2 regions of the Janibacter sp. RAF52 genome follow, and region 2 is predicted to be linked to the other one. Evidence: riboswitches for the same ligand, from Rfam matches in the RefSeq annotation. Region 2 holds a riboswitch; the other holds the start of a gene.

Region 1 (7,703 bases), on a different contig from region 2:
GCGCCTGAGTGGCCGCGACGCCGGCTTCGCCACCGAGCTCACGTACGGCACCCTGCGGATGCAGGGGCTCTACGACGCGATCATCGCCGACGCGGCGCAGCGTCCGGTCGGCAAGCTCGACGGGGGAGTCCTCGACGTGCTGCGCATGGGCGCCCACCAGGTGCTCGGCATGCGGGTGCCCGAGCACGCCGCCGCCGACCAGTCGGTGGCGCTGGCCCGATCGGTCGCCGGTCAGGGGGCCGCCGGTCTCGTCAACGCCGTCATGCGGCGCATCGGCGAGCGCAGCCGCGACGAGTGGCTCGAGGTCGTCGTCCCGGCCGAGCCGGTCGCCGAGCGGCTGGCCATCGCCCAGTCGCACCCCGTGTGGGTCGTCAAGACGCTGCGGCAGGCCCTCATCGGTCACGGGATGACGACCCCCGACAGCGCGGACGCCGTGGTCGAGGAACTGCTCGCCGCGCACAACGTGCCGGCCGACGTCTCGCTCGTCGCCCGCCCCGGACTCGCCGAGGTCGACGAGCTGCTCGCCGCAGGTGCGCAGCCCGGGCGGTGGTCCCCCTTCGCCGTAGAGCTGGAGTCCGGCGCGCCCGGTGATCTCGACGCCGTCCGCGAGGGCCGTGCGGCCGTCCAGGACGAAGGGAGCCAGCTGCTCGCCCTGGCCCTGGCTGCCGCGCCGGTCACCCCGCGCGACGACGGCGCACCGGAGCGGTGGCTCGACCTGTGCGCCGGCCCCGGCGGCAAGGCCGGCCTGCTCGCCGCCCTCGCGCTGCGGCAGGGAGCCGACCTCGTCGCCAACGAGGTGAGCGAGCACCGCACCGAGCTGGTGCGGCAGAGCCTGCGCCCGGCGCTCGCCGCTGCCGGTGGGGCCGGCCGCGAGATCGTCGTGCGGACCGGTGACGGGCGTGAGGTCGGCACCGACGAGCCCGAGACTTACGACCGGGTGCTCGTCGACGCCCCGTGCACCGGCCTGGGGGCGCTGCGCCGCCGGCCCGAGGCCAGGTGGCGCCGTCAGCCCGGTGACCTCGCCGGGCTGGGTCCGCTCCAGCGGGACCTCCTGCGTGCCGGCATCGAGGCGACCCGTCCCGGCGGCGTCATCGCCTACGCGACGTGCAGCCCGCACCTGTCGGAGACGACCTTCGTCGTCCGCGACGTGCTCAAGAAGCGCGACGACGTCGAGGTGCTCGACGCCCGGGAGCTGCTCGCCGGCACGGCGCGTGCCGAGCTGACCGGCCTCGGCGACGGCCCGCACGCGCAGCTGTGGCCGCACGTGCACGGCACCGACGGCATGTTCCTCGCGATGCTGCGCAAGCGGGCCTGACGTGCGCGTCCTCGTCACCGGTCTCCACGTCACCGACGTCCGGCGGGCCCACGCCTTCTACACGCAGGTGCTCGGGCTGCGCGAGGTCCTCGTCGTGCCCGCGCACGACCTGTGCATCCTCGGCCCGAGCAGCGGGTGGGAGATGGGTGCGCAGATCAACCTCGAGCCGATCGAGGACGACGCGACCCGGGCCTGGTCCGAGCACCAGCTGCGCGCCGGGCTCGCCGCGCTCATGCTCGCCGTCGACGACGTCGAGCGCGAGTACCACCGGCTGCGTGACCGTGGCGACGTCGTCGTCCGCGAAGAGCTGACCCAGGACGTCATCGGACTGCACTTCCAGATCGAGGACGGCGTCGGCAACATCCTGTCCATCCACCAGGCCTGACCCACCACCACGAGGACCCCCGTGCAGATCTCCCCGAGCATCCTGTCCGCAGACTTCGCCAACCTCGAGTCCGAGCTGGGCGCGATCGGCAACGCCGACTGGGCGCACGTCGACGTCATGGACGCCCACTTCGTCCCCAACCTCACCCTCGGCCTGCCGATCGTCGAGTCGCTGCTCAAGGTGAGCCCGATCCCGATCGACTGCCACCTGATGATCGAGGACCCCGACCGGTGGGCCCCGCCGTACGCCGAGGCCGGTGCCCAGAGCGTCACCTTCCACATCGAGGCCGCCGCGGACCCGGTGACGCTCGCCCGCGACATCCGGGCCCAGGGGGCGCGTGCGTCGATGGCGATCAAGCCGGGGACCCCCTTCGCGCCCTACGAGGAACTGCTGCCCGAGCTCGACATGGTGCTCGTCATGACCGTCGAGCCGGGTTTCGGCGGGCAGTCCTTCATGGCCGACCAGATGCCCAAGGTCGCGCAGGTGCGTGAGGCCGTGCGCAGGCACGGCGGCGACATCTGGGTGCAGGTCGACGGGGGCGTCTCGGCGAAGACCATCGAGCAGTGCGCCGAGGCGGGTGCCGACGTCTTCGTCGCGGGGTCCGCCGTCTACGGCGCCGAGTCGGCCGCCGCCGCCGTCGACGAGCTGCGCGAGCTCGCCCGGGGGCACCAGCACTGACCTGGTGTCCGGCCCGCAACCGTCACTCGGGTGGTGGAGCGGACGGCGGTGGACGGGCAGGGCTCTGCGCAGTTGGGAGCGTCGGTGCCACCTAGTCCCCCCGCGCCTCCGAAGCCCTGCGGCGCGAGATAGCCAGCGGCCGCGCTCGACGAAGAGCTCGTCGCTATACGGCGTGGATCTCGACGCAGATGCCCGTGGCCACGTCGAGCGCGACGTCGTGAGCCTGCGGGTACCCGCGCCCCGGGACGAAGGAGGACCCCTCCTCGTCGTACACCAGCCGGTCGGCGACCTCGTTGTCGAGCAGCGCACAGCAGCTGCACCGCGTCCGCGACCACCCGCATGAGGTGCGGCCGGCAGATCCACGGCCCGACTCACGCGGCCACCGAATTGCCGAGCGGTGGGCTCCCTTCGCACAATGGTCGTGCACGTGCCACGTGACGCGGTGAAAATCCGCACCGGCGGTGAGAGCCCGCGACCCGACTGCTCCGGCAGGCGGTGAACTCCGGTCAAGAACCCCGGGGCCGACGGTGACAGTCCGGACGAGAGCGGCGCGTGCGGATCGGATCACCCATGTCCATCATCGAATGGATCTACGCGGCCGGCGTCGACATCGCCGGCTACCGGCTCTCCCTCATGGAGGTCATCGGCATCGGCTTCGGCCTGGCTTCCGCCGTCGGGGGGATGCTCCGCAAGGTGTGGGCCTGGCCCATCGGGATCGTCGGCAACGTCATCCTCTTCTTCGTCTACATCGGCATCACGATGGGAGTCGACGACAAGGCGCCCCTCTTCGGGCAGTCGGCCCGGCAGATCTTCTTCATCATCACCTCGCTCTACGGGTGGTGGCGCTGGCGGCAGGTCAAGCGCGAGCAGCACACGGGTGACGCCCACGCGATCACCCCCCGCTGGGCCAGTTGGGGCGAGCGCGCGGGGCTCGTGGTCACCATGGTGCTCGGCGTGGCCGTCGCCCAGCAGGTCTTCACGATGCTCGGTGCCGGTTGGCCCGCCCCGCGCTGGTACCACGTCGCGGACGCCTGGATCTTCATGGGCTCCCTGCTCGCGACCTACGCCATGGCGCGCGGCTGGAACGAGTTCTGGCTCATCTGGATCGGGGTCGACCTCGTCGGCGTGCCCCTGCTGTGGCACAGCGGCTACCTGCCGACGGCGGTGCTCTACGCCGTGTACGCCGCCTTCGTCCTCTACGGCTTCGTCGTGTGGCTGCGCGCCTCGCGCAGCGAGCGTCCGGACGCTGAACCCGCGAACTAGCTGCGGCCTGCGGCGAACTAGGCTGGTCTCCCGTGAAGACCTTCGAGACCCTCTTCGACGAACTCTCCCGCAAGGCCGCAGAGCGGCCCGCGGGCTCGGGCACCGTGGCGCAGCTCGATGCCGGGACCCATGCGATCGGCAAGAAGATCGTCGAGGAGGCCGCCGAGGTGTGGATGGCCGCCGAGTACGAGAGCAAGGAGGAGCTGGCCGAGGAGATCAGTCAGCTGCTCTACCACCTGCAGGTGCTCATGATCGACGGCGGGCTCACCGTCGACGACGTCTACACCCACCTCTGAGAGGACCGCTGTGCGCATCGCCGTGCCCAACAAGGGCTCCCTGTCCGAACCTGCCGTCGAGATGCTCCGCGAGGCGGGCTACCGGGTCCGCCGCGACAGCAAGGAGCTCATCGTCGCCGACCCGGACAACGACGTCGAGTTCTTCTACCTGCGCCCCCGCGACGTCGCGCTCTACGTCGGCAAGGGACAGGTCGACGCCGGCATCACCGGCCGCGACCTGCTGCTCGACTCCGGCTCGACCGCGACCGAGGTCATGGGTCTGGGCTTCGGTGGCTCGACCTTCCGTTTCGCCGGGCGCCCCGGCGAGGCGAGCGGAGCCGCCGACCTCGGCGGCCGTCGGGTCGCCACGTCCTATGCCGGCCTCGTGCGTGACCACCTCGCGGCGCAGGGGATCACCGCGGACGTCGTGCGCCTGGACGGCGCCGTCGAGACCGCGATCACCCTCGGGGTCGCCGATGCCATCGCCGACGTCGTCGAGACCGGGACGACCCTGCGGCAGCAGGGCCTAGAGGTCTTCGGCGAACCGATCCTGCGCAGCGAGGCCGTGCTCATCCGCCGCAGCGACGCCAGCGAGTCGGGCATCGACGTCCTCCACCGCCGCCTGACCGGAGTCGTCACCGCCCGTGAGTACGTGCTCCTCGACTACGACTGCCCGGCCGAGCTCGTCGAGCAGGCGGTGCAGCTGACGCCCGGTCTCGAGTCGCCGACGGTCAGCACCCTGCACGACGAGCGGTGGTGCGCGGTGCGCTCGATGGTCCCGCGCGCGCGGACCAACCGGATCATGGACGAGCTCTACGACCTCGGTGCCCGCGCCATCCTCGTCACCGAGATCAGCGCGTGCCGGCTGTGACCGCGCCCGACCGCGCCACCGCTGCCGCCTTCCGGCCCCGCCGTGGGCGGGTCGTCTCGGCCGTCATCGGCGTCGTGACGCTCGTCGGGGCCATCGCCCTGGCGGCGTCCCTGCCGGAGCGCTTCGGGATCATGGACCGGCTGACCTGCGCGGGCATCGGGGTCGCGGTGGCGGTCTTCATGAGTCGCTTCGCGACGATCCACGCCCGCCCGACCGCCGAGGGTCTGTACGTCCGCAACCTCGGCCCGGGGGAGCTCGTCCCCTGGGAGTCCATGACCGCGGTCCGCTTCTCGCAGGGGATGCCGTGGCCGCGCATCGACCTCGGTGACGATCTCGACGTCGCCGTCATGGCGATCCAACGCTCCGACGGGCCGCAGTCCGTCGACGAGGCTCAGCGGCTGGCCGACCTCATCGGTCGCTGACCTCGTCGGACGGGTCCGCTCCGCCCAGGACCAGGTGTGCCCGCGACGAGGTCCCGTCGGCCCCGAAGACGGCCTCCTCCTGGGCGGCCCACATGTCCCAGTGGCCCGCGAAGAGCGCACCATCCCGGGCGATGGCACGCTCCCGACGCAGCCCGGCGGGCGCGTCGAGCCACACCCGCGTCCCGGCGAAGGGGGCAGCCGCCCCCACGCTCGCGCCGCAGCCCTCGACGACGAGTCGGTCATCTACGGTCAGGGGCAGCGCCGGTCCGGGCCGGTCGGCGAGCCAGTCCCATGTCGGGACGACGGGCCCGGCGCCGCGGGAGAGTGGCTCGAGGACGTGCTCGACGAGCAGGTCGGTGCCGGCCGCGAGCCCCGACCAGCCGGGGTAGATCGAGTCCATCGACACCAGCGGTGCGCCCCACGCGGTGGCGACCCGGCGCCCGAGCGAGGTCTTGCCCGAGCCGCTGCGGCCGTCGATGGCCACGACGTGCACCCGGCCGCACGACGGTGGTGCGGTGGCGGCATGGTCGAGGACCTGGCGAAGGGCGGACACCGCACGGAGCGTAGCGGCCGGCCGGGCCCACCACGTGGCCGGCGGCGGTCCTCCCTTCGCCCTGCTGGGTAGGCTGCCCCGCGTGTCTCTCGCCGTGCGTGTCATCCCGTGCCTCGACGTCGACGCCGGACGGGTCGTCAAGGGCGTCAACTTCGCCAACCTGCGTGATGCCGGCGACCCGGTCGAGCTCGCGCGCAGGTACGGGCAGCAGGGCGCCGACGAGCTGACCTTCCTCGACGTCACGGCGAGCAGCGCCGACCGGGCGACGACCTACGACGTCGTGACCCGCACCGCCGAGGAGGTCTTCATCCCCCTGACCGTCGGCGGCGGCGTGCGTGCGGTCGAGGACGTCGACCGGCTCCTGCGCTGCGGCGCGGACAAGGTGGGGGTCAACACGGCGGCGATCGCCCGTCCCGAGCTCATCAGCGAGGTCGCCGACCGCTTCGGCGCGCAGGTGCTCGTGCTGTCGGCGGACGTGCGGCGCCGCACGGGTGAGGACGGCTCACCGGTCGGGGGCTTCGAGGTGACCACGCACGGCGGGCGCCGGCGCACGGGGATCGACGCGATCGAGTGGTGCGCGCGGGCCGCCGAGCTCGGAGCCGGCGAGATCCTCCTCAACTCCATGGACGCCGACGGGACCAAGACCGGCTTCGACCTCGAGCTCATCTCCGCCGTGCGGGCGGAGGTGGCGGTCCCGGTCATCGCGAGCGGGGGAGCGGGAGCGGCCGAGCACATGCCACCGGCCGTGGCGGCCGGAGCGGACGCGGTGCTCGCCGCGAGCATCTTCCACTTCGGTGAGGTGACGATCGGCGAGGTCAAGGACGCGCTGGACGCCGCCGGCCACCCGGTGCGGCGGGGTCGCGCGGACTGATCACAGGCCGTAGCGGGTGGTCCGGACGATCTCGACGGCCTCCGGGGGTCCGGTGAGCTCGACCTCGGCGACTGCCTGACGGCCGAAGCCGAAGAGCAGGATCTCGCCCGGGCGGCCGTGGATCTCGACGAGCGGCCCCGATCCGGAGCCCACCCGGGTGCGGCGCTTGGCCGTGACGAGCTCGATGTCGGCACCGCGGGTGCGGCGGAAGAGGACCTTGGCCATCAGGTTGAGCCGGTCACCGAGCGCGGAGATCATCTCGGGTGAGAGCGAGCGCCGGGGCGCGCCCAGACCGGCCCGCAGGACGTCCTCGTGGTGGACGAACATCTCGACGAGGTTGGCCTTCTCGTCGACGGCCGGCACACTCGTCGGGTGCCAGCGCGGCGGTCCCTGCCGCAGCCGCTCGACGAGCGTGGGGTAGTCGTGGTCGGCGAGCAGCCGCGCCATGGCCTTCTCGGTCCGCCCGGCCAGGGGCGGGGCGAGGATCCCCGCCGCCTGGTCGGGGCGACCCTCGCGCACGATGAGGTGGGCCAGCAGCTGCGCCGTCGTCCACGTGCCGCAGAGAGTCGCGGCATCGGGGCCCACGCGCTCGAGGGTGTCGCACAGGGCTGCGCGCTCGGCGAGTGCGTGGCGGGTCATCGTGCCTCCGGGGTGGGTGTCGGCGTCAGGGAGAGGTTCGAGGGTAACCCCGGGCGGCCGCGTGCTGCGATGTCGACGCGGTGCACAATGACGAGCGTGTCCCTCCCTTCGACCACGCCCCTGCCCGAGCCCATCGCGACCCGGCTGCGACGCGACCCCGCCGGCCTCGTCGCGGCGATCGTCCAGCAGCACGACACCGGCGAGGTGCTCATGCTCGGCTGGATGGACGACGAGGCCCTGCACCGGACGCTCACGAGCGGACGGGTGACCTTCTGGTCGAGGAGCCGGCAGGAGTACTGGCGCAAGGGCGACACCTCCGGGCACGTGCAGCACGTGCAGTCGGTGGCCCTGGACTGCGACGGTGACGCCCTCCTCGTGCGGGTCGACCAGGTGGGCGCCGCGTGCCACACCGGCGACCAGACCTGCTTCGA
Region 2 (7,703 bases):
GTCCGGGCTCGGTCGACGGCGGGCGGAGCACCCCGCGACCTGCGCCGGCGGCGTCGCCGGTCCTTCACCGTCATCGCGGGGCTCGCGGCCTCGGCCCTCGTCGCCACCGGCGCCACCCTCCTCGTCCGCGAGGGCGTCGGCAGCACCCCGCCGGCTGCGACCTCGACGGCGACCGGGGACCCGGCCCTGCAGATGCTCGACTCCGACGAGTGGTCCGCCGCCCTCGGCCTGCCGGTCGCGAGCACCCAGGGCAGCGCCGAGCCCGACGGGCAGTGCTTCCAGACCCCGCAGTCGAACTCCTGGGACCGTCGCGTCTCGACGCTCGACGACGGCAGGGTCGTCTCCGGGCAGTGGATCGGGACGACGACCTCCGGCGCCTCGACGCCGCCCACCGAGGCGATCGATCAGGCCGTGGCCCTGTGCGAGGAGAGCTACTCGGTGACCCAGCGGGTCACCGAGGACCTGCCCGGAGGGGCGACCTTCCGCTCGTGGCACGCCCGTGGGGAGGACGGCGCGACCTACTGGTGGCTCGAGGCGACGCGGGGCAGCTCGACCTCGTACCTCACGGTGGCCGAGCTCGACGGCAAGAGCTACACGTCGGAGGAGATGCGCCAGGTCGCGCAGTCGGCGCTCGGCGACGTCGACCTGCTCGCGACGAGCAACGCCTCCTGACCGTCGGCAGGCGCGGACAGCGCCGACCCGGGAGCAGGGGGATCGACCGGGTCGGCGCTGCAGCGCAAGGCTAGCCCCGCGGTGTGTGCGCCGTCAGCACCTGCACCGACGTGGCATGCGTCACGCCCGGAGGCGGCGCAGCGTCACCGCGGTCGCCAGCGCGGCCTCGGCCGCCTCGCGCCCCTTGTCCTCCGTGGACCCCGGCAGACCGGCCCGATCGAGTGCCTGCTGGTCGTCGTCGCAGGTGAGCAGCCCGAAGCCGACCGGGGTCCCGCTGTCGAGAGCCACCCGCGAGAGCCCGTCGGTCGCAGCCCGGCAGACGTAGTCGAAGTGCGGGGTCCCGCCCCGGATGATCACCCCGAGGGCCACGACCAGGTCGTGGGTGCGGGCGAGCTGGGCCGCGACGACGGGCAGCTCGAAGCTCCCCGCGACCCGGACGACCTCCGCCTCGATGCCCGCCTCGGCGAGGGTGGTGACCGCCCCCGCGAGCAGCCCGTCCATCACCTCGGTGTGCCAGCTCGACGCGACGACGGCTGCCCGCAGCCCGTCCGCGCCCTCGATCGCCATCGTCGGTGCTCCGTGCCCGCTCATCGCGTGCTCCCTTCGTCGTGGTGGTCCGGCAGCCACGGCAGGTCGTGTCCCATCCGGTCGCGCTTGGTGCGCAGGTAGTGCAGGTTGTCGCTCGTGACGCTCGGCGGCAGCGGCACCCGCTCGACGACCTCGACCCCGAGCGCGGTGAGCGCCGCGACCTTCGCCGGGTTGTTGCTCAGCAGGCGCGCGCGCGTGATGCCCAGGTCGCGCAGGACCTGCGCGGCGTGCGTGTAGTCACGGGCGTCGACCGGCAGACCCAGGTCGGCATTGGCGTCGACGGTGTCGGCCCCCTCGTCCTGGGCGGCGTAGGCCCGCAGCTTGTCGACGAGGCCGATGCCGCGCCCTTCGTGCCCGCGGACGTAGACGACGACCCCCGCGCCGGCCTTGACGACGGCCGCCTGGGCCGCCTCGAGCTGCGGCCCGCAGTCGCACCGCAGCGATCCGAAGACGTCCCCCGTCAGGCACTCGCTGTGCACCCGCACGAGCGGGACGTCCGCGGAGACGTCGCCGTGGACGAGGGCGACGTGCTCGCTGCCGTCGACCTGGCTGCGGTAGCCGTGCGCGGTGAACTCGCCTGCGGCCGTGGGCAGTCGGGTCGAGACGACCCGGTCGACGAGGGCCTCCGAGCGGCGCCGCAGGTCGACGAGGTCGGCGATGCTCACGAGGGGCCAGCCCCGCTCGTCGGCGAGGCGGCGCAGCTGCGGCAGGCGCGACATCGAGCCGTCCTCCTCGACGACTTCGCAGATGACGCCGGCCGGGGTCCGACCGGCCAGCCGGCACAGGTCGACCGCCGCCTCTGTGTGGCCGCGCCGCACGAGGACGCCGCCGTCCCGGGCACGCAGGGGGAAGACGTGCCCCGGACGGGCGAGGTCCTCCCGCCCCGTCGCCGGGTCGGCGAGCAGGCGGGCGGTCAGCGCGCGGTCGGCGGCGCTGATGCCCGTCGTCACTCCCTCGCGGGCGTCGACCGAGACGGAGTAGGCGGTGCCCTTGGCGTCCTCGTTGATGGCCGTCATCGGGGGCAGCGCGAGCCGGTCGAGGTCACCGCCGGTCATCGCCACGCAGATGACCCCGCTGCCCAGGTGCACCGTCAGGCCCATGAGCTCGTCGGTGGCCGCGTCGGCGGCGAAGATGATGTCGCCCTCGTTTTCCCGGTCGGCGTCGTCGACGACGAGCACGGGCCGACCGTCGGCGATCGCCTCGATCGCGCTCTCGATCGGGTCGAGCAGGGTCTCGTCGTGGGTCATCGCGGGTCCTGGGTGTCGAGGGTGAGCAGGCGCTGCACGTACTTGCCGAGGACGTCGACCTCGACGTTGACCCGGTCACCGACGCCCTTGCGCCCCAGGGTGGTCAGCTGCAGCGTCGTGGGGATGAGGGCGACCTCGACGTGGTCGTCGCCGACCCGGGTCAGGGTCAGGCTCACCCCGTCGAGGCAGATCGAGCCCTTGTCCACGACGAAGGGAGCCAGCTCCGGCGCGAGGGAGAGGCGCACCTCCTCCCAGGCATCGCCCGGCCGCCGCTCGAGGATCGTCGCCGTGCCGTCGACGTGCCCCTGCACGAGGTGCCCGTCCAGACGGGCCCCGAGGACCATGGCGCGCTCGAGGTTGACCGCGTCGCCGACGACCAGATCGCCCAGGGCGGAGCGCCGCAGGCTCTCCGCCATGACGTCGAAGGTGACCTCTCCCCCCTGCGGCTCGTGGTCGGTGACGGTGAGGCACGCGCCGTTGACGGCGATCGACGCCCCGTGGGCGGCCTCGGTGGTGGTGACGGCGCCGCGCACCGTGATCCGGCTGGACTCCTCCCCCGGCGCGATGGCGACCACCTCCCCGAGCTCTTCGACGATCCCGGTGAACATCAGTGCTCCCTCCTCACGGCGGCCGTGACGGCGATGTCGTCGCCGAGCCGCGTGACGTCGGTGGTGGTGAGGCGCAGCGCCTCGGTCATGGTGGTGATGCCGGCGTCCCCGAGGACCGGCGCGCCGGCCCCGAGCAGTGCCGGCGCGAAGTGGGCGACGACCTCGTCGACGAGGTCGGCCGCGACGAAGGAGGCCGCGAGACGGGCGCCGCCCTCGAGCAGCACGGAGCGCACGCCCCGCGCGTGGAGCCCGCCGAGGAGCGCCGCGGGGTCGATGCCGCGCTCCCCCACGGGTAGAGCGAGCACGTCGACCCCCGCGTCGGTCAGTCGCGCCGTGTCGGCTCCCTCGGCGACCGCGACGAGGGTCGGGGCCGCGTCGTCGAGGACACGGGCGGTCGGCTCGATCTCGGCGCGGGTGTCGGCGACGACCCGCAGCGGCTGGGTCGCGCCCTCGACCCCGCGCACGGCCAGGTGCGGGTCGTCGGCACGCAGGGTGCCGGCCCCCACGAGGACCGCGTCACGCTCCGCGCGCAGCCGGTGCACCGCCTCGCGGGCCGTGGGCCCGGTGATCCAGCGACTCGTCCCGTCGGTGGCGGCGGTGCGCCCGTCGAGGGTGCTCGCGAGTTTCCACGTGACGTACGGACGTCCGGTCCTCACGGCGTGCAGCCAGGCCCGGTTGACGTGGGTGGCGGCCTCTCGCCCGACACCTTCGACGACCTCGATCCCGTGGTCCCGCAGCAGGTCCGCTCCCCCACCAGCAGCTGCGGTGGGGTCCGGCGCCGCGACGACCACCCGGGCGATGCCGGCGTCGAGCAGGGCTGCGGTGCACGGGCCGGTCCGGCCGGTGTGGCGGCAGGGCTCGAGGGTGACGACCGCCGTGCCCCCGCGCGCGGCCTCTCCCGCGGCGGCCAGCGCGACGACCTCGGCGTGGGGGCCGCCGGCCCGGGCGTGCCACCCTTCGCCGACCGGTGCGCCGCCGGCGTCGAGCACGACGCACCCGACGACGGGGTTGGGGGCCGTGTGTCCCAGACCGCGGGCCGCCAGGTCGACGGCACGCGCCATCGCCTGCTCGGTGGTCATCGGTCCCTGCATCTGCCTCTCCGTGGTCCGACGCGGACCACGGGGTGCAGGGAGGCACGCCAAGGGCGTGACGGCGTGCGCGAAGCACCGGGAGACCCGGTGACGTCGGCCGCGATGAGTCACCACGCGCGGCACGACCGCGCCGCCGCGTGCTGCCTCCCATCCGGACTTTCACCGTCGGTGCTGGAGTTCCACCAGCTCAACCCGGCCTCGAGAGGACGGGCTCGCGGACTGTCACCGCCGGCTCGGAATTACACCGACCCCGGAGCACGCGTACGACTGACTCGTACGACACCGAGCGTACTCGCACGCAAGCGGGGCGGCACCGTGCGTCTCGCCACACGGCACCGCCCCGCCCGTCGGTGATCAGTTCGCGGCGAAGTACCGCAGGCGCTCGAGGGTGCCGTTCCACACGTTCTGGTCGATCGGGGTGTCGCTGTACTGCCAGAAGGTGTGCGTGGGCCAACCGGTCGGCAGGGTGCCCCGCGTCGACGAGTAGCGAGCGATCCACAGCGGTGACTTCGTCGGGATCGTCGTGTCGCTGCCGACGCACTGCGTCCACCAGCTCGTCGCCGTGTAGATGACCGGGTAGCGGCCCGTGCGCGACCTGTACTGGGTGAGGAAGTCGTTGATCCAGGTGCGCATCTGCGTCTGCGTCTTGCCGTAGCAGGTGGCGCCGTAGGGGTTCCACTCCATGTCGAGGGCGCCGGGCAGGGTCTTGCCGTCGGCGCTCCAGCCGCCACCGTGGTCGACGAAGTGGTTGGCCTGGGTCGTCCCGCTCGAGCTGTCGGGCAGCGCGAAGTGGTAGGCGCCGCGGATGAAGCCCTGGGCGTAGGAGCCGGTGTACTGGTGGCCGAAGGAGGGGCTCGTGTACGTCGTGCCCTCCGTCGCCTTGACGTAGGCGAAGCGCTTGCCGGCACCCCACTGACCGGCCCAGTCGACCTGGCCCTGCCAGTTGGAGACGTCGATGCCGGGGACCCCGGCGGGCACGGCGGCCGTGACCTGGGAGCGGGTCCGGACGTCGCGCTGCCGCCAGCCCATCGCCGCCTCGCCCGGCTCGGTGATGCCGGCCGCCTCGGCCTGCGGGGTGGGCTCGGGCGTGGCGGGCGCCGCCTGGGCACCTGTCGACATGAGCAGGCCGGCGGCGGCGAGCGCACCGGCGGCCAGCATCGTGGTCCGGGACATGCGAGATCTCCTCGTGCAGGGGTGGTGGCCCCTGGGCAGGGCCTTTGGCACGCTAGGACGTCAAGATGACGAGGACCCCACGGGCGTCTCCCGACTTCGTCAGGTCTTCGTCAGGACATGGCGAAGGGGGACGACGACCCGTGGTCGTCGTCCCCCTTCACGCGTGGGATGTCCGGGACTACTTGGACAGGCCCTGCATGATCTCGCGCATGAGGTCGGCCGTCTCGGACGGCGTCTTGCCGACCTTGACGCCAGCGGCCTCGAGGGCCTCCTTCTTGGCCGCGGCCGTACCGGAGGAGCCGGAGACGATGGCGCCGGCGTGGCCCATGGTCTTGCCCTCCGGGGCGGTGAAGCCCGCGACGTAGCCGACGACCGGCTTGGTGACGTGCTCCTTGATGTAGGCCGCCGCACGCTCCTCTGCGTCGCCACCGATCTCGCCGATCATGACGATCGCGTCGGTCTCGGGGTCGGCCTCGAAGGCCTCGAGGCAGTCGATGTGCGTCGTCCCGATGATCGGGTCGCCGCCGATGCCGACACCGGTGGAGAAGCCGAACTCACGCAGCTCGTACATCATCTGGTAGGTCAGCGTGCCCGACTTGGACACGAGACCGATCCGGCCGGAACCGGCGATGTCGGCCGGGATGATGCCGGCATTGGACTTGCCGGGGCTGATGAGGCCGGGGCAGTTGGGGCCGATGATCCGCGTGGCCTTGCCGACGGAGTAGTTGTAGAACTCCGCGGTGTCCTTGACGGGGATGCCCTCGGTGATGACGACGGCGAGACCGATCTCGGCGTCGATGGCCTCGATGACGGCGGACTTGGCGAAGGCCGGCGGCACGAAGACGACGGACACGTCGGCGCCCGTCTCCTTGATCGCGTCGGCGACGGAGCCGAAGACGGGGACGGACTGGCCGTCGGGGAAGTCGACGCTCTGGCCGGCCTTCTTGGGGTTGACGCCGCCCACGACGTTGGTGCCCGAGGCGAGCATGCGCGTCGTGTGCTTCATGCCCTCCGAGCCGGTCATGCCCTGGACGATGACCTTGGAGTCAGCGGTGAGGAAGATTGCCATGTCTGTTTCAGTCGTCCTTTACTTCGCGGCCAGCTCGGCGGCCTTGCGGGCGGCGCCGTCCATGGTGGCCTCGACGGTCACGAGCGGGTGGTTGAACTCGGCGAGGATGCGACGGCCCTCGTCGACGTTGTTGCCGTCCAGGCGCACGACCAGCGGCTTGCTCGCCGAGTCGCCGAGGGTCTTCAGGGCGCCGACGATGCCGTCCGCGACCGCGTCGCACGCGGTGATGCCACCGAAGACGTTGACGAAGACGGACTTGACCTGCTCGTCGCCGAGGATGACGTCGAGGCCGTTGGCCATGACCTCGGCCGAGGCGCCACCACCGATGTCGAGGAAGTTGGCCGGCTTGGCCGCGCCACCGGTGAAGTCCTCACCGGCGTAGGCGACGACGTCGAGGGTGCTCATGACGAGTCCGGCGCCGTTGCCGATGATGCCGACGTTGCCGTCGAGCTTGACGTAGTTGAGGCCCAGGCCCTTGGCCTTGGCCTCGAGCGGGTCGGCCGCGGCCTTGTCCTCGAGCTCGGCGTGACCGGGCTGGCGGAAGTCCGCGTTGCCGTCGAGGGTCACCTTGCCGTCGAGGGCGACGATGTCGCCCTGCTCGGTCTTGACGAGCGGGTTGACCTCGACGAGCGTGGCGTCCTCGTCGCGGTAGACGACCCAGAGGGTCTTGAGGACGTCGGCGATCTTGGCCTGGTCGGCCTCGTCGAAGCCAGCAGCCTGGACGATCTCGGTGGCCTTGGCATCGTCGATGCCGACATTGGGGTCGACCGCGATGCGGGCGAGGGCCTCGGGGCGCTCGACGGCGAGCTGCTCGATGTCCATGCCGCCCTCCTTGGAGCACATGGCGAGGTAGGTCCGGTTGGCCCGGTCGAGCAGGATGGAGAAGTAGTACTCCTCGGCGATCTGGGCGCCCTGGGCGATCATGACCTGGTGGACCGTGTGGCCCTTGATGTCCATGCCCAGGATGGCCTCGGCGTGCGCCTCGGCCTCCTCCGGGGTCTTGGCGACCTTGACGCCGCCGGCCTTGCCGCGGCCACCCGTCTTGACCTGGGCCTTGACGACGGTGACACCGCCGCTCTTCTGGCCGATGGTCTCGGCGGCTGCTCGAGCCTCCTGCGGGGTGGTGGCGACGGCGCCGGCAAGAACCGGGACACCATGCTTCTCGAACACGTCGCGTGCTTGGTACTCGAAGAGATCCACGAGGTTGATTCCGTCCTCTGCTGTGGTAACGGGGTGCGGGTCGAGACTATCCCCC

What was found. Region 2 has a riboswitch for FMN ahead of ribD (bifunctional diaminohydroxyphosphoribosylaminopyrimidine deaminase/5-amino-6-(5-phosphoribosylamino)uracil reductase RibD). Riboswitches for the same ligand answer to the same signal wherever they lie in the genome.
Region 1: it holds a riboswitch for FMN, as region 2 does, so the genes downstream of both, pnuC (nicotinamide riboside transporter PnuC) here and ribD (bifunctional diaminohydroxyphosphoribosylaminopyrimidine deaminase/5-amino-6-(5-phosphoribosylamino)uracil reductase RibD) in region 2, are expected to answer to the same signal.

What each region holds. Positions count from the first base shown of each region.
Region 1 covers NZ_JBFRDY010000003.1:371,740-379,442, reverse strand. The annotation lists gene AB4Y78_RS06335 (RsmB/NOP family class I SAM-dependent RNA methyltransferase) at 1-1,315, shown strand, start outside; gene AB4Y78_RS06330 (VOC family protein) at 1,317-1,700, shown strand; gene rpe (ribulose-phosphate 3-epimerase) at 1,722-2,378, shown strand; FMN riboswitch at 2,803-2,933, shown strand; gene pnuC (nicotinamide riboside transporter PnuC) at 2,949-3,641, shown strand; gene AB4Y78_RS06315 (phosphoribosyl-ATP diphosphatase) at 3,674-3,937, shown strand; gene hisG (ATP phosphoribosyltransferase) at 3,948-4,787, shown strand; gene AB4Y78_RS06305 (PH domain-containing protein) at 4,775-5,209, shown strand; gene AB4Y78_RS06300 (hypothetical protein) at 5,196-5,762, opposite strand; gene hisF (imidazole glycerol phosphate synthase subunit HisF) at 5,845-6,633, shown strand; gene AB4Y78_RS06290 (TIGR03085 family metal-binding protein) at 6,634-7,272, opposite strand; gene hisI (phosphoribosyl-AMP cyclohydrolase) at 7,360-7,703, shown strand, end outside.
Region 2 covers NZ_JBFRDY010000008.1:25,316-33,018, reverse strand. The annotation lists gene AB4Y78_RS11525 (hypothetical protein) at 1-672, shown strand, start outside; gene ribH (6,7-dimethyl-8-ribityllumazine synthase) at 793-1,263, opposite strand; gene AB4Y78_RS11515 (bifunctional 3,4-dihydroxy-2-butanone-4-phosphate synthase/GTP cyclohydrolase II) at 1,260-2,507, opposite strand; gene AB4Y78_RS11510 (riboflavin synthase) at 2,504-3,115, opposite strand; gene ribD (bifunctional diaminohydroxyphosphoribosylaminopyrimidine deaminase/5-amino-6-(5-phosphoribosylamino)uracil reductase RibD) at 3,115-4,194, opposite strand; FMN riboswitch at 4,340-4,469, opposite strand; gene AB4Y78_RS11500 (lysozyme) at 4,561-5,379, opposite strand; gene sucD (succinate--CoA ligase subunit alpha) at 5,558-6,448, opposite strand; gene sucC (ADP-forming succinate--CoA ligase subunit beta) at 6,467-7,648, opposite strand.